Regions from separate parts of the Arthrobacter sp. UYNi723 genome, predicted to be linked through region 1. Evidence: riboswitches for the same ligand, from Rfam matches in the RefSeq annotation. Region 1 holds a riboswitch; each other region holds the start of a gene.
What was found. Region 1 has a riboswitch for cyclic di-AMP ahead of ACVWY0_RS08855 (M23 family metallopeptidase). Riboswitches for the same ligand answer to the same signal wherever they lie in the genome.

Region 1 (4,775 bases):
ATGAACAGCAACAGGTAGGGCCGGTCCGCGGAGTGCGGGCCGGCCCTTCCTGGTGCCTGACGGTCGGCCCCGGCGCGGATCCGGACTTCTTCAACCTCAGGACGGCCGCGCGGGGGCGTGCTGCTTTTCTGTCCGGGCCTGCCCGTACCGGGTGAGGCCGCGCGGCTTGTAGACAGACAGCACTGTGGCTACCAGCAGCACGATCAGAGCTGCGCCGGCGTCCGCGACGAGTTGGATCCGTATCCCTGTCATGTCCATGGACCCAAGGTCCGAGGCTGATGCGATCTCCGCCATCCGGGTCACTGGCTGCAGATGCACGAGCAGCAGGACGCTCGCCAACGACGTGATCAGGAGTTTGATCAGGACCCAGTAATGCCGGAAGAGGCCCCAAGCGGTCCCGAGGGCCTGGACTATTCCGGAGAGCAGTGAAGCCAGGCTTAGCGGAAAGATGACCGTCCAGCCGATGACGTTCATTCCGAGATACGCTGCCCGGACCAGCGCGGCATCGGTGGCCGTCAGCCCCGCGATCGCGAGAATCAAGAACGTCGCGACGGCGCCCAACCAGCCGACAGAGCAGGCAATGTGGGTGGTCAGGGCAACTTTACGCAGGCCCGGGGACATCACTTTCACGGCGTGTGGCTCATCATTCCGCCTCCGCTGAGATGGATAACAGCAAACGCCACCACGAGCACGGCAGCGGCGATGATGAAAGCCTTCACCCACCGGGGCATGGGACGCGCGGGGCGGGTGCTGAGCTTGCCACCCATGGCGGAATCGGCGGGTCGGTCTTCTGGGTGGTCAGTCATCGGTGTCCTCATTTTCCAGTGCATGTATCAGGGGCATCAATTGCTTCTTTTGCAAGACACTATGTATCGAGTATAACGATGTGTTCATTGCGTGTCGTGTTGTATGCTTCGTGAATGCCCAAGCTCTGGAATGAGACCATCGAGACTCACCGTGACGCTGTCCGTGCGGCCATCCTGGATGCCACTGCGTCGCTGGTTGCGGACCGAGGGTTGGCACCAGTCACGATGTCTCAGATTGCGCAGGCAGCCGGGATCGGTCGAGCCACTCTGTACAAATACTTCCCGGATGTGGAAGCAATTCTCACTGCCTGGCATGAGCGTCAGATCAACTCGCATCTGGAACATCTGAGCCAGGTCCGGAACCGCGCGGTGGGACCGGGCCAGCAATTGGAGTCCGTGTTGGAGGCCTACGCTTTCCTCTCCCACTCCGGCCCTGGGACCGCTGAGTTTGTGCGGCTTCATCAGGGAGCCCATGTGGGGCTTGCCCAGCAGCACCTAAGGGGGTTCCTGGCAGACCTGCTGCGGCAGGGTGCCGAGGCGGGCAGGTTCCGTCAGGATGTCGCGCCGGACGAACTCGCTGCTTTTTGCCTTCACGCTCTTGAAGCGGCCAGCGCCCTGACGTCCCGGGATGCGGTGCTTCGGCTGGTCAAAGTGACCATGACCGCGCTGCAGCCTCCGCCTCACGCAAATACCGGGAGCGGAGGAGGCGGCTCCTGACGATGTACATACTCACCCGAGCGAGGCGAGGAGTTCGTTGCAGGCGGCTTCGCAGCGGCGGCAAGCCGCTGCGCAGACCCGGCAGTGGCCGTGCATGCCGGCATGCTGTTCGCATTCGTCGGCGCAGGCCTTGCACGTGATGGCGCAGGCCTGCAATGCGGCCCGGGTGACGTTGGCGTCGTAGCCCGTGTGGCGGGACACGATGTTGCCGGTGGCGGCGCAGATGTCCGCACAGTCAAGGTTCGTGCGTATGCATTTGGTCAGCTCCGCCACCATGTCCTCGCTCAGGCACGCGTCAGCGCAGGCGGTACACGCCTGCGCACATTCAAAGCAGGCGGCGATACATTCGGCGAGCTTGTGCTGGTCGATGCTGCCCAGATCCTTCGGGTAAGCGTCGAGCATTTTGTGGGCGCTGGCGTGAGTCATTGTTCTCTCTCTTCCAAGGTTTTGAGCGGCGGGAACATCATGCAGCGGACCGGCTCGCGTGTGCTGCTGCAGGGGCCCTGTGGCAGTTCGTTTCTCGACTCCCTTTTTGGTGGGCAGCCCGGTCTTCCCACAGCGTAACGCGACCCCGGACGGGCCAGCTACCCCGTGCTTATACCTGTTTCCGGAGCAAGGACCTCAAGGTTTCATAACGAATTTGTAACTTATGCGTGTCGTTCTCTAGACTTGAGGACGTACATGCCCTCAGTGGGTATGGGTGTGACCGCTTCGCCAAACCCCGCCGGCGGTCCATGAACTTCTTTCTCAAGGCGGGGGCGGAGGACCCACAGACGGTGCCATGGAGCACCTTGGGGTGAAGCCGACCCTGCGACTGCCCTAAGGGCGTCCGCAGGGCAGCCGGACAGTCCACTCGTCCGAATCCGACAGCTAACTTCGCCGGCGCCGAGAGGACCACTATTTTGTCTGCCCGCCTCAAGCACGGCCGTCGCCGTGCCCTTCCTGCATCATCGTCTTCAGCCCGGCTGCGTGCTGCCTGCCATGAACCAAGCCTCCGGCTCCGCGGCCAGCAGTTCAGCGTGGCGGCAGCCGTTACCGGAATGATTGCCCTGACCGTGCTGTCCGCGGCGCAGGCTGATCCCGGCGCCCTGGGTGCAGCCCAGGACCGGCCTGCCGCCACTGCAGCTGTGGCCGCCGAACCCGCAGTCGCGGCAGCGGCCACCGCGGGACTGGCCTTTGACAGTCCGGAGGTCACCTCCCAGCCGGCACCTCCAGCGGCACCCGCAGCCCAGCCGGCCGGAACCGTCCAGGCGCCCGCGATCCCGGCCGCCGAAGCCCCCGCCCCCGCTGCTACGGGTCTGCGGGCCCCGCTTGCCTCGATGAACGTCAGCTCCACGTTTGGGTACAGGGTCAGTCCGCTCACCGGGGCGGCCGGTGAAATGCACACTGGAATAGATCTGACTGGAGCCTGCACCACGGCGGTTTTCGCCGCGGGCGCCGGTACCGTCACCGAGGCCGGGTGGAGCCAGTATGGCGGCGGTAACCGGATCGTTGTGGATCACGGCAACGGCCTGAAGACCACCTACAACCACCTGGCCAACATCGGCGTTTCCGTCGGGCAGGTCCTGGCCAAGGGCCAGCAGATCGCAGGAGTGGGCACGACCGGAAATTCGACCGGCTGCCACCTGCATTTCGAGGTCATGGTCAACGGCCAGACCGTTAACCCGTCCACGTTCCTCTGAGCCGCCCGGCCGCCCGCAGCTCAGCCGTCAATGCCTCCGGAGCAGGCTGCACCCGGCTCCGGGGCATCAGGGGACTGCGCATATGCGCTGATGAATGATGCGACCCGTGTGTCACTGGCGTCCTGCAGCGAGAGTTGGGCACCCCAGGCGGTGGCAGTGACCGGCGCGGACTGGTCACTGTCCGGACTGAGCAGGACGTAGGGTCTGTCCTTGGCAAGGTCGGTCAGCTTCCCGAGGTCGTCCGGCGGCAGGTCCGGGCTGTACGTGAGCCAGACGGCCCCGTGTTCCAAGGAATGGACGGCCCGTTGTTCGCTGACCGGCTCGGTGTAAATGCCGCAATTGGCCCAGGCGGCTGCGTGGTCTCCTCCGACGCCGGGCTGCTGCGGGTAGTCAACAGCGTTCTGAACGTGGTTCCGGGACAGGTCAGCAAACGTCTGGATCCCGTCGATGGGTTTCCTGGCGGCTTCGGCGGCGGCGTTGCGTTCCTGGATGGAACCGGTGACGGCGACGGCGACGGCGGTGATGATGGCGGCCGACACCAGGCCGAAGCTGCCATAAAGGAGGATATTGAACCGGCGCTGTTTGGTCCGCTGCTTTGCCTGGACGGCCGCAACGATGGCCTGGTGTTCTGTGCGTCGCTTCTTGGTACTGCTCATGCGGACATTCCTTTGCTGTGGAGTGTGCTCCCGGAGAGATGCGGGCGGGGTCTCACGGATGCGGGTCACTTAATGTAGGAGAAGAGCGCCATCATGCCGCGTTCGGCGTGGTAGGCGTTGTGGCAGTGAACCAGCCACTGGCCCGGGTTGTCGGCATCGAAGATCACGGTCACGGTCTCGTTTGGGCGGACAATGACCGTGTCTTTGCGTGCGCCGCCGGGACCGACCTGGAAGGTGTGACCGTGCAGGTGCATCGGGTGCCACATGTCCGTGTCATTAATGAATTTCACTTCGATGCGTTCGCCCTCCTTGATGTCGAACGCCTGCTCGAAAGGGTTGATCATCTCGAAGCGGCGGCCGTTGATACCCCAGTCGTAGTTTTCCATTCCGCCTGTGAGTCTGAGCTCGTGGATTCGGTCCGGCGTGCGGTCCTGGAGGTTAGCCTTGGGGTCGGCTTGGAGCTGGGCGCCGTCCAGGACCGTCCCTTCCAGCCTGTTCGGCAGCACCGCCGGGAGCGGCTGCTTGCCGGTGCCGGTGCTGACGAAGCCGAGGGCCTGCCCGGTTTTCCCTTCAGGGAGGGCCAACAGGGGCGTGAACCCTTCGGCAACTGTCAGCAGGGCATCGATGCGTTCGCCCATGCCGAGAACCACCGCGTCGGCGTCCTGGTGTAGGACGGGGAACCCGTCGGTGTGGGTGACGGTGATCTTCTGACCGGGAACACCGACGCGGTAGGCGGTGTCCCCGGCGGCGTTGATGATCCGCAGCCTGATGACCTGACCCGCCGTGGCCGGCAGGATCTGGGCCTGGTCCGGTGCTTTGGAGTTCAAGAGGTGGTATGGATAGCTCACGTCGCCTGCGTCTCCGCCGAGGAAGTCGCTGCGGGAGCCCATGAGCATGTGCTTCATACCCCTGCT
Region 2 (4,775 bases), on a different contig from region 1:
GGAGGAGGCGTCCAGGAACGGGGCCTTGTTGGTGGCCGAGGCGAACTTGGAGCCGAACTCGCCAAAGGACAGGTGCTGGGCCTTCTTCTCCACCAGGCCGAAGCTGGCGACGTCCCAGAAAGCGGTGGAGCCGCCGACGCCGAGGACCACTTCGTAGCCTTCGGGGGCGCGGAAGAACTGGCTGAGGCCTTCACGGACGGAGCCTACGAGGTTCTTGACCGGAGCCTGGCGGTGGGAGGTGCCCAGGATGGTCTTGGACGCCGCTGAGAGCGCTTCGAGCTGCTCCGGCCGGACCTTGGACGGGCCTGCGCCGAACCGTCCATCCTCTGGCAGGAGGTCGGCAGGAATAGTGATGCTGGTTTCGCTCACGGGGGCTCCAATTTCGGCATGGACGTGGCTCACGTCCGGACGGTGGGGTGGCCGGTAGTCGGCAGTGACTGCATAAGGACCTCCTTTATTCTGCCTGAACCCCTCGATTAGGCGGGAACCGGCGCCGTCATAGTCCGGCCAATGAGACCGTTCATCCTCGTCCGGGGATTATCCGGACAAATTCAAAATAGGCTAAGCTTTTTACCGGACCTCGCCGCTGCGCGGGACGCGATACGGTGGGACAACGCAAGGTACTGCGCTCGAGGAGCTGAGCTGGATGACGGATCTGATCGATACTACGGAGATGTACCTTCGGACCATTTTGGAGCTTGAAGAAGAGAACATCGTTGCTCTTCGCGCACGGATCGCCGAACGGCTGCGGCATTCCGGACCCACGGTGTCCCAAACCGTCGGCCGGATGGAACGCGACGGACTGGTGGTGGTCTCCGGAGACCGTCACCTGGAGCTCACGGAAGCCGGGCGGAAACGCGCTACGGAAGTGATGCGCAAGCACAGGCTCGCGGAACGGCTCCTGGCGGATGTGATTGGCCTGGACTGGGCCTATGTCCACGATGAAGCATGCCGCTGGGAGCACGTGATGAGCGAACGCGTAGAGCAGCGCATCTACGAATTGCTCAACCATCCCACCGAGTCTCCGTATGGCAACCCCATCCCCGGGCTGGCCGCCCTGGGAGGACCCGCGCCTGCGCTCCCTGACGCCGGTGTGATTAATCTCCTTGATGCGATGCAGGGCTATGGGCCGGCGTCGAGGGTGACAGTCAGCCGGCTGGCTGAGCCCATCCAGGTGGAACCTGAGCTGCTGGTCCAGCTGGACGAAGGCGGGATCAGGCCCGGTGCCTCGGTGTCCCTGGAGCGCGTGGGGGAGTATATTTCCGTGCGGGTTCCGGGAATAGAAGGGGCTCTCGAGCTGCCCCCGGAAGTGGCATCCCACGTCTTCGTGTCCGTCCGCTGACGGGATGGCGGTCCCCCGTTTGGGGCCGCGTCATAGCGCAGTGGCGCCAGGTTCCGCAAAGATAACGGAATTGTTACTGTCCAGGTTAATCACCTATAGTTGAAGCTCAGCGTCGATACAAAAGCGTTACCTGATCCGGAGCCGAGCTCTGCCAGCGGATCAGGTGCATCAGTCACCAACTGGCAGAGGCGGGGGAACCACAACCGGCAGTCGTAAGACTGCCTTGGGGTGAAGTCCGTCAGCAGCAAGCCTCTTCCAGCGAAGGATCCTCACGGGATATCTCTGCGCCAAGTGCTTGTCATGGCGGACCGGGTCTTTGAACTCTCTGACCCGAATCCGACAGCTAACTTCGCAGGCTATCTAGAGAGGAACATTCTTGACCACGCAATACTCCAGGGGCCGCCGTCGCGCGGTGGGTCCCGCTTCGGCGCCCAGAGTGGCCGAGGATTTCACCGCGGAGAGGCCCCGCGACCCACAGCGGGAAGCACGCCGCCGCCGGGGACCCTTCCGGCAGATGACGGATTTCGCCGCTGCCAGTGGCCTCGGCCAGAAAGCCGGCATCGCCTTGGCAGCAACAGGCCTAGCACTTACCGTGACGGTTCCTGTGACCGGCCCCGTGATGGCCACTCCGGCACCCGGCCAGTCCGCGTCGGCCGTTTCCGCCGCTCCGCAGCCTGAAGTTACTGCCGAAGCCGCCGCCCAAATTGATTTCAGCCGCTCGTCCGTGGTGACCCAAGGTGATCCCGACGGCAAACTGAAGCAGCTGCTGAGCGCCCAGTCCGCGGGATCCATTACCCGCGCCGCCTCTGCCGGAAGCCTCGGCTCGCCACTGGCCCAGCTGGCTACAGTCTCTCCGTTCGGATTCCGGGTCAGCCCCATTACCGGCGGCGCCGGAGACTTCCACCGTGGCCAGGACTTCGTGGCACAGTGTGGAACCTCCGTCCTGGCTGCTGCCAGCGGCACCGTGACCTTCGCTGGCTGGCACCAGTACGGCGGCGGCAACCGCGTGGTGGTGGATCACGGCAACGGCCTTGAAACCACCTACAACCACCTCTCCTCCGCCACCGTCAAGGTAGGCCAGACGGTCAGCCGCGGCGACGTGGTTGCCCTGAGCGGCACCACGGGCGCGTCCACGGGCTGCCACCTCCACTTCGAGGTCCAGGTCAACGGCGAAGTCGTTGACCCCGCCGGCTGGCTCTGACCCAAAGGATGGCCAACTCTCGAATCACGGCGACGTGCCGTGACCTGAATGTGACATTGGCTCGGAACTCCTGTAACGTCTAGAGCGCGTCAACTTTTCCGAAGTTGACGTTCTTGAGTGGATTGTCTAGCTCTGCCACCGCTCAAGGTCCGTTCGCATGACATCGTCTGGCAGGGGCGGGGGAACCAATTTTGGTCTTCGATTCTGAAGGCCTTGGGGTTAAGTCGCAAAGCTTCCGCTGTGAAGCAGCGCGGCCGGGTGACTCCCATCCGAATCCGACAGCTCACCTCGCAGGCATTGGGAGAGGCTACCTTCGTGTCTTCACGCCATATTTCTGCGCGTCACCGCGCACAGCCGGTTCGCACCAACCCCTTGGGCTCCGTGTCCAAGGCCGTCAGTGCCAATGCCGTGACCGTAGGTCGCCAGGCTGCCGTTATCGCAGCTGCATCAGGTCTGATCCTGAGCATGGGGCTTCCGGCCAACGCCGCGGATACCACCGCCGGCGTTTCCGCCTCCACCGAGTCCGGTTCCGCGCAGACGGCACTTGCCGTAACTGCTGCACCCACAGCCATGGTTTCCTTCGAGCGGCCCGTGATCAAGACTACGGCCGCCCCGAAGGTCAACACCGTCCGCGCCCAGTCCACCGGCGCTGACCGGGCCTCTGAAGCAACGGCGACCGCCGCGAGCAAGCTCGCGGGCACGGTCTCCTCTGCGGCAGGATCGGGCTTGGCAGCAATCGCCTACACCGGTATCGGCCGCCCGTACGTATGGGGCGGCACCACTCCCAATGGCTGGGACTGCTCGGGCTTCACCCAGTGGGTCTACGCCCAGGCCGGCATCAGCATTCCCCGCGTCAACGCGTGGACAGCCATGCGGCCCACCGCCACACCGGCTCCCGGTGACCTGGTCATGCAGAACGGCGGCGCCCACGTCGGTATTTACGTTGGCAACGGCATGATGATCGGCGCACTGAACCCGTCACAGGGCACGCTGCTCCACTCCGTGGCATCCACGGGCTCCTCCGCGTTTTTCACGCTGGCCCCGTAGTTCCTGCATTCCAGTCGTTCCTGCAGCCCTGTGCTGCCGGAACCGTTTCTTCGCGAGAAACTCTTCGCTAAATCCCCGTTCGGGGCGTGCCGACGTACCCCCAAGATGCCGGCGCGTCCAAAGCCCTTGGGCTGCCCACGCGGTCCTGAGGAAAACGAAAGAGAGAAAATTAATGACTACACGTGCAACTGTTGCGCGGCACCGCGCCGAGGTCGCCAAGACCAACTCGCTGGCTGTCATTGCCAAGGCTGTCGGCGACAACGCCGGCGGCATGGGCCGTCAGGCTGCGGTTATCGCTGCTGCTTCCGGCCTTGTCCTGACCAGTGGTATCGCTGCGAACGCGGCTGACACCGGCATCCAGCGTGAAGCTGCATCCGCTTCGAACCTTGAAGCTGAGGTTTCCGCCCCGGCCATCATTTCGGCTGCTTCCACCATTGCCATCTCCTACGAGAAGCCCGCAGTGACCACCACGCCGGCTCCGGTTGAGGCTCCCGCACCTGTTGTTGAAGCTCCGGCTCCGGCCAAGGCCGCGGCCACCGTCAAGGTAGCGTCGGCAACGCCGGCCGCTCCGAAGGCGCCGGTCTCCGCCAGCGGCAAGGGTGCTGCCATCCTCTCCGCTGCCTACGCACAACTCGGTGTCAGCCAGGACTGCACCATGCTGGTCACCAACTCGCTGGCTGCCGTGGGGATCAACTTCCGCGACTGGCCCGCAGGCTACCTGTCCCTCGGTCAAACCGTGAGCGCCGCCGAGGCCCAGCCCGGCGATCTGTTGTACTACGCCGACGGCGGCGCGGGCGTTGCCCACATTGCCGTGTACGCTGGCAACGGCCAGGCCGTGCACGGGGGCTACAACGGCAACCAGACCGTATTGTTCAGCGCCAATGTCGGCTCCGGCCCCGTTTACATCCGCGTGTCCTAGCACCAGAGTCAGCCTTCAAGGGACCCCTGCCTCACGGCTGGGGTCCTTTGCTGTTTCAGGGCTGCTGGCCTGATCCGGTGAGGTGCACGAATCCGACACGTGACGGCGGCCGCTTCTGCGATTAGCTGATCCCGGGATTCTTTGTTTACTCTTGTGGTGTCGATCCATAGCCCGGATATGCCGGGGGCAGCCGGCCCTCGTGCCCCTGACGGGTGCGGCCACAAAGAGGTACGTGCATGCGCACTCTCGTTCTGAATGCTGGATAT
Region 3 (4,775 bases), on a different contig from region 1:
CGCCCGACGCTGGGCTGGGGGCGAATGCCTAAGAACTTCCTGGGGTCTGAAGGTCAGGCGTGCATTCGACAACAGCGCATGTCGGCAGCAGCGGGTGTGCTGGGCCAATATTCTGCGGCTGCAGGTGCTGTTGAGTTCTTGTTCACAATTGAAAGTGTGCAACGTAACAATGAGAACTTGCAAGTAACAATGGGTGCACTGTTCCGCATAGTGAGACAGAATGCGGATTTGTGTTACAGATCACCATTCTGATTTGGCACCAAAATAGGACTTGTTACCCGCAAAGGGGGCACTTATGGCCCTATCCGGCGAACAATGTTCGCCCTTTCGCCATACCAAGACATTGAAATTCACCGGCCAATGACTTGCCGAGATTCCCTGCCGCCTTTTGCCGCCTGTCCAGCGGAGAAGGCGGCCGCCTGCGGATTGTCGGCGTCCCGCCCGGCCACCCAGATCGCCCATCCAGCTCGCTAGGCTGGGCTTCACAGCGTGCGCACAGGAACCCCATAGCGCGGGCTAACCGAATGATCGGAGAGTTGTCCCATGGCCACTTCGCACTCCATGACCAACAACCTTCCGCAACTGACCCACCCGGACGGCTCCCCCATCCGCGCCCTGGTGGTTGACGACGAACCCAGCCTTTCCGAACTCATGAGCATGGGGCTGCGCATGGCCGGCTGGTCCGTTGCCGTGGCTTCGGATGGCCCGGAGGCCGTCAAGCTTGCCAAGGAGTTCCGCCCGGATGTCCTGGTGCTGGACGTGATGCTGCCAGGGTTCGACGGCGTTGAGCTGCTGGGCAGGATCCGCGCCTTCGCGCCCGAGGTACCTGCGCTTTTCCTGACTGCCAAGGACGCTGTCCAGGACAGGATCGTGGGCCTGGCGGCCGGCGGGGACGACTACGTGACCAAGCCGTTCAGCATGGAAGAGGTCCTGCTGCGGCTGCACCGCCTGGTCCAGCGCTCCGGCGTTGCCGCGATGGACACTGCCGAACTTGTGGTGGGCGATCTTGTCCTCAACATCGACACCCGCGAAGTGACCCGTGCGGGCGACGCCCTCCAGCTCACCGCCACCCAGTTCGAGCTGCTCCGGTACCTCATGGAGAACCCCAAACGCGTCATCAGCAAAGCCCAGATCCTGGACCGCGTCTGGAACTATGACTTCGGCGGCCAGGCCAACATTGTGGAGCTCTACATCTCCTACCTGCGCAAGAAAGTGGACACAGTGCACCCGCCCATGATCCATACCGTGCGGGGCGCCGGCTACGTCATCAAGCCGGATGAGTAGCAGCTCGATGTCCTCGCCGCGAGCAACCCCAGCACCAGCCCGGAGCTGGCTGAAACCGGACACCTGGCATCTGCGCACGCGCCTGATCCTGTTGGCCATGGCCCTACTGGTGGCCATCTGCGGCGCCGTGGGGCTGTTCAGTTACGCCTCCATGGATTCCTTTCTCACCGGGCAGCTGGATGAACAGCTGAGCCAGGCCGCCAAACGCTCGAACGATCCGGGCCGCCCGCCGCTGGGCGGATTCAACGGCAGGCCGGACCCGCTTGACTCCCGCGGGCAAAGTGTCGGAACGCTGAATGCGCGGATCCTGGACGGCCAGATCCCCAGTGGCGGTTTCCTGGACTCGGGCACCACGCGCCTGGCCCTCGACGCCGAAGACAAGCAGACCCTGCTGGCGCTGACGCAGAACGGCCTTCCCGTGAACCGCTCGCTGTCCAACGGGGATTACCGGATTGTGGCCGTGGAAACCGGCTACGGCGATGTCCTTGTCACGGGCCTTCCGCTCGCCGCCAAGGAGAGCACGCTGGCGTCGCTGGTGTGGACGTTTGTGTTCGTTTCCCTTGGCGGCCTGGCGCTGATCGGACTGGCAGGAACCGTGCTGATCCGGCGCACCATGAAGCCGCTGGAGCAGCTTTCCGAGGTTGCAACCCGGGTGGCCCGGCTCCCGCTGGACGCGGGCGAGGTGGCACTCGCGGTGCGCGTCCCGCCGTCGAACTCCAATCCCGGAACCGAAGTGGGCAGCGTAGGGCACGCCCTCAATCTGATGCTGGACAACGTCGCCAACGCACTCGAGGCGCGGCAGCGGAGCGAGACCAAGGTGCGGCAGTTTGTTGCCGACGCTTCCCATGAGCTGCGCACCCCGCTGACCGCCATCCGCGGGTACACGGAGCTGATGCGGATGACCGAGGACTTCACGCCGGACGGCCGGAAATCCCTGGCCCGGGTCCAGAGCCAGTCCGAACGCATGACCACCCTGGTGGAGGATCTGCTCCTGCTCGCCCGGCTCGATGAGGGCCAGCCCCTGAAGCTCAGCGAAGTAGACCTCACACAACTCGTGATCGAGACCGTCAGTGACGAGAAGGTCATCGCCCCGGACCACCACTGGCGCCTTGAACTGCCTGACGAGCCGCTCGCCGTCACGGGTGATGCGTCCCAACTGCGTCAGGTGCTTGTCAACCTGCTCTCCAATGCGCGCAAGCACACGCCGCCGGGGACCACCGTGGTCACCGCTGTCACGAAGTCCGCCAATGGCGGCGCAGCGGTGACGGTAACGGACGACGGCGGGGGCATCCCTGCGGAATTCGTTGACCACGTTTTCTCCCGGTTTGCCCGCGCAGACGCGGCGCGCAAGGGTACGGCGCCGGCCTCGGGCGCCGGGGCGTCCGAAGGCACTAGTGGCTTGGGCCTGTCCATTGTCCAGTCGATCATGGAGGCCCACGGCGGGAGCGTGGAAGTAGCATCGCGGGCCGGACGGACCGAGTTCGCGTTACTCTTCCCTGCCGGCGCGCTGGCGCGACCCACTGACGCCCGAGCGCAGCAAGGCGACACACCGTCGTCGTGATTCCTGTTACCAAAATGTGACTTAAGCTCCCAGCTCCTGTAGCGTCGATGACGTGTGGTTCCCGTTGGGCCGCATATCCGGATGACGCCAAGCTCTGCCGCTTCCCGGATTCCGTTTTCAGAGGCAGAGGCGGGGGACCCACCGTCCCGGGCACCAAGTGCCCTTTGGGGTTAAGCCAACACGTGATTGTGCCGTGTGGCCGGATGCCCTCATCCGAACCCGACAGCTAACTCCGCAGGTGTGAGAGGCGATCCATCATGTCTGAATTCAAGGTACAAACGCGCCCGCAGGGCGACACAAAGTCCCACAGCCACCGCAAGCAGACCCGCTTCGGTGCAGCTATGTCCCCATTGTCCAAGGCGGCCCGGATTCCCTCCGTAGGCCAGCGCGTCGCGGTGTTCGCGACGGCGTGCGCCCTGCTGGTCGGCGTCAGCGCCGCAGCACACGCTTCCGAGTCTGCGTCGCTTGCTGCCAGCGCGGACCAGGCCGCCGAAGAAGCCAGCGCCCAGTCGAAGCTGAGCTTCGAGGCAGCCGAGATCCAGCCCCCGGCCTCCCCGGAAGCTGCGCCGGCCGAGATCAACGTCGCGCCCCAGGCCGCCGAACCGGCACCTGCCCCGGCCCCGGAGCCCGCTCCTGCCCCGGCTCCGGAACCTGCACCCGCGCCTGTTGTGGCCGTCAACGACCCCGCAGGAGCGCAGGCCTACGCTGCTGGCCAGCTGGCGACGTACGGCTGGTCCGCTGACCAGATGCAGTGCCTGCAGACGCTGTGGACCAAGGAATCCGAATGGACCACCACGGCCACCAACGCCAGCAGCGGCGCGTACGGCATCGTCCAGTCATTGCCCGCTGAGAAGATGGCGAGCGCCGGCGCGGACTACGTCACCAACTACCGCACGCAGATCAACTGGGGCCTGAACTACATCCAGGAGCGCTACCAGTCTCCGTGCGGCGCGCTGAACTTCCACCTGTCGCACAACTGGTACTAGGCCGACTGAGCGGCGGCGGCGGCCGGCGTCGCTGAGCTGCGCCGGCGGATCACGATAGCGATCCGCCGGCGTCAAAGCCGGAAAGAAATGAGCTGCCGTCCCGCGGCGTCCGTTTCCACGGAGGCGGTTACGGCACGGTAATCCGCGATATGCAGCATGCCTGCCGGCAATTCGCCCGCATTCGGACCCACGGCCACCGTCCGGATACCGGCGGCAACGCCTGCCGCGATTCCGGCGGGCGCATCCTCGAACACCACGGCGTCCTCCGGATTGACGCCCAGCAGCCCGGCGGCCATCAGATAGCCCTCCGGGTGCGGCTTGCCCCGTGTGACCAGGTCGGCCGTCACGGCCGTGGCCGGCATGGCCAGCCCAGCAGCGTCCATGCGGATGTCCGCCAGGGTCCTGTCCGCTGAAGTCACCAGCGCCACTGCCTGGGCCGGGAGGCTGCGAAGCAGGTCGGCAGCCCCCGGCAACGCGATGATACCCGCAGTCCGCACCCGTTCCATCGCGCCCAGTTCCGCAGTGAGGGCCGCGACGTCCGCTCCCCCCGGCGCGAACCGGCGTACGGTATCGGCAGCCTGGACGCCGTGCGAAGTGCGCAGGATTTCGGCGATGTCCAGGCCGTACCGGGCCGCGAATTCTCCCCAGACCTCCTCCACTACTGCCGTGGAGTCCACCAGTGTGCCGTCCATATCGAAAAGGACGGCCCGGCAGGTCAGTGTTCGCGTGGCGGCAGGTGCTCGTGTGGCGGCAGGTGTGGGGATGTTCATGCTGCCTATTTTGCCCTAGGCGTCACGGCCCCAGGATGTACTGCACCGCCCACTTGTTGCCATCGGGATCAGCGAAATAGACGAAGTGCCCCCAGTCCTGGATGTCTATGTCGCTGACCTCCACACCGTTGCCCTTGAGGTGGTCGTGGGCAGCCTGGATGTCGCTGACCACCA
Region 4 (4,775 bases), on a different contig from region 1:
CGCTGAAGCTGCAATTCACACCGTGTGCCCGTGCCAGTCCATGCAGTCTGAACAAGATGCCGGTCAGACCGTTCAGCGGTCCCGCGCTGTTTAGCCGCTGTTGCTGTCATCGGGAAGTCGTGGCCGCCGGACGGGCCAGCCGAAAGCAACCGTGAGTGTGGTTACGAGGAACACGAGGGCGGCGATCGTAATCGCCGCGTCGGTCCAGAACTGTTCGGGAAAAAGCCGGATCAGCGTGTCATCGACCCGGAACGTCCAGGTACCCGCGGCGAAGAACAAGGCATGGACCTGTGCAAAGAAGGCTTCCCAGGCCAGGACTGCAGAAACGGTCAGCGCCACGATCAGAGCCAGTGTCAGCACCGCCCCGGAGAACAGCGCCCTTCGAACCGCGCCGTGATACCTCCAGGCGAGGTACACGCACGAGGCGACAGCGATCAGGAGCATCACGAACGCCACGAGGAAGGAGACCGAGAGGACACCCTTGACGTCCGCCATGTGTCCCACTTCGCTCTCAAGGAACAGCCTGCCGCCCTCTGCGTTCACGAGTCTGCCGAGGTACCCTGCCGGGGCGAGGTTGAGAACATAATCGAGGGTGTAGGAGCCGTAAATCAGGCGTTCTTCAGTCGAAAAGCCAAAAAGGTCAGCCGGAAATCCGGGGCGCTGGTATTCGATCCAGAGGAACAGCGGCGAAGTCACGGCCCGCACGGCACCGGCGACCACGATCACGGGGAAGAACACGGCCACAAGGACCTGAAGAAACCGTCCGGGCAGGGACACTCGGGCCCCCTCGTGCCCGCTCGGAGGCACGCTGCCGGCACCGGCGGGCGGGTCGTTTCTTGATCCCCCGACGTCCGCCCTGAGTGTCGCCGGGCGGACCGGATCCCCCGGGTGGCCGGCGACGCCGCCGTCGGCATCCTGGCCTCCCGCCAGTGGTTGCGGCGGAACGCCGGGAGCGGCTCGCAGGGATTCCACGGTCCTGCGGGGGATTTCGGATCCGACCATATGGGTTCTCCTTGACTGTGCGCCGTCTCGTCTCACTACGCACGTCAGTGCGACTTTCTTCTAACAAGGCTACAGGCCCCGTCGCCGCATGTTTTCGGCTCCTCATGAGCCTGGCCACACGGAAGGGTCCACCGTTTCAGCCCGCCGCCCGACTCCCATTACGGAACGGCGAGAACCAGCCGCCTCCAGCACAATGGGGAGCCGGGATCCGCCGAACAGTTCGGACCGTAGAGGGATCACGGTTTTCGGTGAGCATCGATGAGGCCTATTCGAGTCAGCGCGCGCTGGCGTGACCTTCCGAACTAATGCTGACAGGAGTTGTGATTGTCGCCGCCCTGGCCTCATTTGCCACGGTTTTCGTGCTCGGTCTCGCTTCCCATGCCGTCAATGAGCCCGGTGGCACAGAATAGGAAATCTCCAGCCCTGCCGAATGACCCTTGCATTCCAAATCGCCCCCACCGCAGCACCACGTCCCACCGGTGGGACGGAAAGGCGTCCGCTAGCCCTTCACGGTCAGTGAGCGGGACTTTCCAACCGGGGGGTGGAGGACACGGCCTGCCGCGGGAGCCGCGGGCTCATCCCCGTCCGGGGCCCTCGCCGCCCGGTCCGCGTCCGTTGGTCGCCTCGGTTTCGTTGATCCCAGGCTGGCTGCGGGCATCAACCGTTTCTTCCGAAACGCGTTCGCTTCCTTGCTCGAACTGCGCCCGGTAACGCACACGCCGGATCCGTCTGGTCATGGAAACCATGAGCAGGACAACGGCAATGACCATGAACGCCGTCATCGCGAAACCCAGGAATCCGGGAGTTACCTGATTCGCATCCAGGCCTGGCCTCAGACCTTCGTTCCCCGGACCCGGGGCCGGCGTCGTTGCCAGGGCGAAAAGCCCCGCGGCAGCCATTGGCATTTGCACTGAGTAATCCTTCGTCCGGCTCGTTGTATGGGCGCCCGCAGACGGCCCTCGTGCGTTATCCGCCCGAGCCCGGAACCATGACTGGCAGTGAGCGCGGGTCCGTCAGGAAGCAGAGAAACAGGGTGCAGGACGCCCCCCGCAACTGTACCGCTTCACCGCGCAGCTACCGCTTATCACGCGCAAGCAGTCAGCGCAGCCGCCTAAGAGGCCCGTGGGCCGGGCCTCTTAGATGAAGGCAGACGGGTCGACGGTCTGGCCGTTGACCATGACCTCGAAATGAAGGTGGCAGCCGGTGGAGGCACCGGTTGTGCCTACCCCTGCGATCTGCTGGCCCTGAGCCACGGGCTGTCCGAGGGAGACACCGATGCTGGCCAGGTGGTTGTAGGTGGTCTTCAGGCCGTTGCCGTGATCAACGACGATCCGGTTGCCACTGCCGTACGGGCTCCAGCCGGCCTCGGTGACGGTGCCGGAACCGGCGGCGAAGACCGCCGTCGAGCATGCCCCGGTCAGATCGACCCCGGTGTGCATTTCAGCGGCGGCCCCGGTGATTGGGCTGACCCTGTAGCCGAAGGGGGAACTGACGCTCATCGACGCGAGCGGGGCACGCAACCTCGTGGATGGGGATGCCTGTGCGGGGGCAGCCTCGGGTGCCTTGACTGCCCCTGCAGACTGTGCCGGCGCAGCGGGCGCAGGCGCCGGCTGGGAGGTCACCTCCGGGCGGTCAAAGGTGAGAACAGTGTCAGCTGCTGCCGTGACCGCCGCTTCCGGGGCCGGGGCTGCCACAGACGCTGGCCGGTCCTGGGCCGCAGCGCGGCTGCCGGAGTCAGCCTGCGCCGCGGACAGAGCAGTGAGGGCAATCATTCCCGTGACGGCGGCCGCCACCCCGAACTGCTGGCCGCGGAGCCGGAACGTTGGTTCCTGGAAAAACGGACGGCGGCGCGGTGAGGCAGCCGCCGGAAGGGCACGGCGACGGCCGTGTTTTGGCTGGGCAGACAAGATAGTGGTCCTCTCGGCGCCGGCGAAGTTAGCTGTCGGATTCGGACGAGTGGACTGTCCGGCTGCCCTGCAGGACGCGATTTAGGACGCGCATTCACAGGGTCGGCTTCACCCCAAGGTGCATCATTACGCACCAAAAGTGGGTCCTCCGCCCCCGCCTGAGAAAGATCAGTTTCACGGACCGCCGGCGGGGTTTGGCGAAGCGGCCACATCCATACCCATTCGGGGTATGTGTTTATCCAACTTTAGCGAAGCGCCGGCCTAAGTTACAAATCCGTTACCAAAGGTGCTCCGGGCTTAAGTGGAGAGGGATGGTGACTGGCGGGGCACGGGAAGGTTACGCTGGGCGTGACTTGCCCCCGGGGAGAGAGCAGATGGCCCGTCATCGTTTGGTTCGTCCACAGCTCGTCGGCAGGGGTGCTGCGTTGCGGGCTGTCCTTTCCTGCCTCGTGGTCGTCCTCGTGGTGGCCGGGTCGGTTGCCTTCTGCGATGGATGGGAACACGTGGTGGCTGAGGCTGCCCCCCGCCCTTACGCCGCTGCACAGCACCGGCCCGAGACCGCCATCTCAGCGGAGCAGGAGAACCCACCGGGACATTCGAACAGTGTGACGCCGGTCGGAGCCCAATCCGCTTCCGACCTGTCCCCCGGAGCCCTGAGCAGCGAGTGCAAGGAACCCGGAGCCATCTGGGCAGTCAGTTCACAGTCGCGGCCCGTTACCGCGACCGACGCGGCGCAGCCAAGGCCGGGAACGCTCATACCTGATTCCGCGGGCCCGTTCGCCCAGCCCCCGGCACCCGTGAGCCGGCGGGCGCCGACCCTGGCCCAACTGTCAATCAGCCGGACATAAAGCCCGCATGCTCCTCGTCCGGCCGCACGAACGCTAAGCCACACAGCCAGTACGTGGCACCCGTCGGGCAAGCTGGCATAGACACCGCCCCGTACGGCCGCCCCTTGGGGGCCTGCCTTCATCGACCGGAAGGAGGCCCGAGAAAGAACGTCAGACAGCGGCCCCGGCACAGCAGAGATTACAAGCCGGAATCCACACCAGGTTCCTCCAATTCAGCCCTTGGAAAGAGAGAAAAAGTGACACACGGAAGCACCCACAAGATGCTCGATGCTTACCCCAAGGATCTCGGCACTATCGATCAGCACATGCTCGCCGAATGCATTGCAGCGTGCTTTGACTGCTCACAGGCCTGTACCGCCTGCGCTGATGCCTGCCTCGGCGAAGACATGGTCGCCGAGTTGACCAAATGCATCCGCACCGATCTTGACTGTGCGGACATCTGCGCGGCCACGGCCAACGTCCTCTCCCGCCACACCGGCTACGATGTCGATGTCACCCGCGCGGTGCTGCAGGCGTGCGCCACCGCCTGCAAGGCCTGCGCGGAGGAATGCGAACGGCACGTCGGCATGCATGAACACTGCCGGCTCTGCGCCGAGGCCTGCCGCCGTTGCGAAAAGGCATGCAACCACCTTCTCGGTTCGCTCGGCTGACCTGCACCGGGGCCATGCCCATCGGTGGGCCGGGACCGAACAGCCGGCGCCCGCGGGAGCCAAGGCTGGCGGCATCCCTGCCCGAAGGCATCGACCCCCCGGGGAGCCTTCGGGCTCGGCTGCCGGGGCATACAGCGGATGATAGTGCCGCTCGAATCGTTCTCCTGTGTGGGGGCGCAACCAGCGCCACGGAACTCGGCGACCGTGGCGGCAGCTTCCGTCGAAAGGAATAGATGAAACCCAAGCAGTCCTCACCCCCGAGTCAGGAGTCCTTCCAACCTGCGGCGGCACCAAGGCCACGAATAGGTGCCGCGTCCGGAAGTCCAGTCGATGATCCGCAGCTGAGGCGAATGCTGGGTGTTCCCTTC

Region 2: linked by a shared signal. The riboswitch ahead of ACVWY0_RS06730 (C40 family peptidase) and the one ahead of ACVWY0_RS08855 (M23 family metallopeptidase) in region 1 are both predicted to bind cyclic di-AMP.
Region 3: linked by a shared signal. The riboswitch ahead of ACVWY0_RS15285 (aggregation-promoting factor C-terminal-like domain-containing protein) and the one ahead of ACVWY0_RS08855 (M23 family metallopeptidase) in region 1 are both predicted to bind cyclic di-AMP.
Region 4: linked by a shared signal. The riboswitch ahead of ACVWY0_RS09680 (M23 family metallopeptidase) and the one ahead of ACVWY0_RS08855 (M23 family metallopeptidase) in region 1 are both predicted to bind cyclic di-AMP.

Annotation. Positions count from the first base shown of each region.
Region 1 is NZ_JBSRZM010000008.1:152,198-156,972, forward strand. Features, by position in the region: gene ACVWY0_RS08835 (DUF2269 domain-containing protein) at 97-630, opposite strand; gene ACVWY0_RS08840 (hypothetical protein) at 627-806, opposite strand; gene ACVWY0_RS08845 (TetR/AcrR family transcriptional regulator) at 921-1,523, shown strand; gene ACVWY0_RS08850 (four-helix bundle copper-binding protein) at 1,536-1,949, opposite strand; cyclic di-AMP (ydaO/yuaA leader) riboswitch at 2,253-2,420, shown strand; gene ACVWY0_RS08855 (M23 family metallopeptidase) at 2,426-3,205, shown strand; gene ACVWY0_RS08860 (thioredoxin-like domain-containing protein) at 3,226-3,861, opposite strand; gene ACVWY0_RS08865 (multicopper oxidase family protein) at 3,927-4,775, opposite strand, start outside.
Region 2 is NZ_JBSRZM010000006.1:56,362-61,136, forward strand. Features, by position in the region: gene serC (phosphoserine transaminase) at 1-369, opposite strand, end outside; gene ACVWY0_RS06720 (iron-dependent transcriptional repressor DtxR) at 647-1,342, shown strand; cyclic di-AMP (ydaO/yuaA leader) riboswitch at 1,497-1,715, shown strand; gene ACVWY0_RS06725 (M23 family metallopeptidase) at 1,719-2,543, shown strand; cyclic di-AMP (ydaO/yuaA leader) riboswitch at 2,692-2,854, shown strand; gene ACVWY0_RS06730 (C40 family peptidase) at 2,925-3,590, shown strand; gene ACVWY0_RS06735 (C40 family peptidase) at 3,763-4,509, shown strand; gene ACVWY0_RS06740 (HNH endonuclease) at 4,746-4,775, shown strand, end outside.
Region 3 is NZ_JBSRZM010000020.1:15,540-20,314, reverse strand. Features, by position in the region: gene ACVWY0_RS15300 (hypothetical protein) at 1-252, shown strand, start outside; gene ACVWY0_RS15295 (response regulator transcription factor) at 544-1,284, shown strand; gene ACVWY0_RS15290 (HAMP domain-containing sensor histidine kinase) at 1,277-2,845, shown strand; cyclic di-AMP (ydaO/yuaA leader) riboswitch at 2,945-3,097, shown strand; gene ACVWY0_RS15285 (aggregation-promoting factor C-terminal-like domain-containing protein) at 3,103-3,831, shown strand; gene ACVWY0_RS15280 (HAD-IA family hydrolase) at 3,903-4,601, opposite strand; partial or broken gene ACVWY0_RS15275 (VOC family protein) at 4,624-4,775, opposite strand, start outside.
Region 4 is NZ_JBSRZM010000010.1:3,516-8,290, forward strand. Features, by position in the region: gene ACVWY0_RS09670 (TIGR01906 family membrane protein) at 91-1,002, opposite strand; gene ACVWY0_RS09675 (hypothetical protein) at 1,578-1,907, opposite strand; gene ACVWY0_RS09680 (M23 family metallopeptidase) at 2,139-2,909, opposite strand; cyclic di-AMP (ydaO/yuaA leader) riboswitch at 2,915-3,091, opposite strand; gene ACVWY0_RS09685 (four-helix bundle copper-binding protein) at 4,018-4,407, shown strand; gene ACVWY0_RS09690 (VOC family protein) at 4,659-4,775, opposite strand, start outside.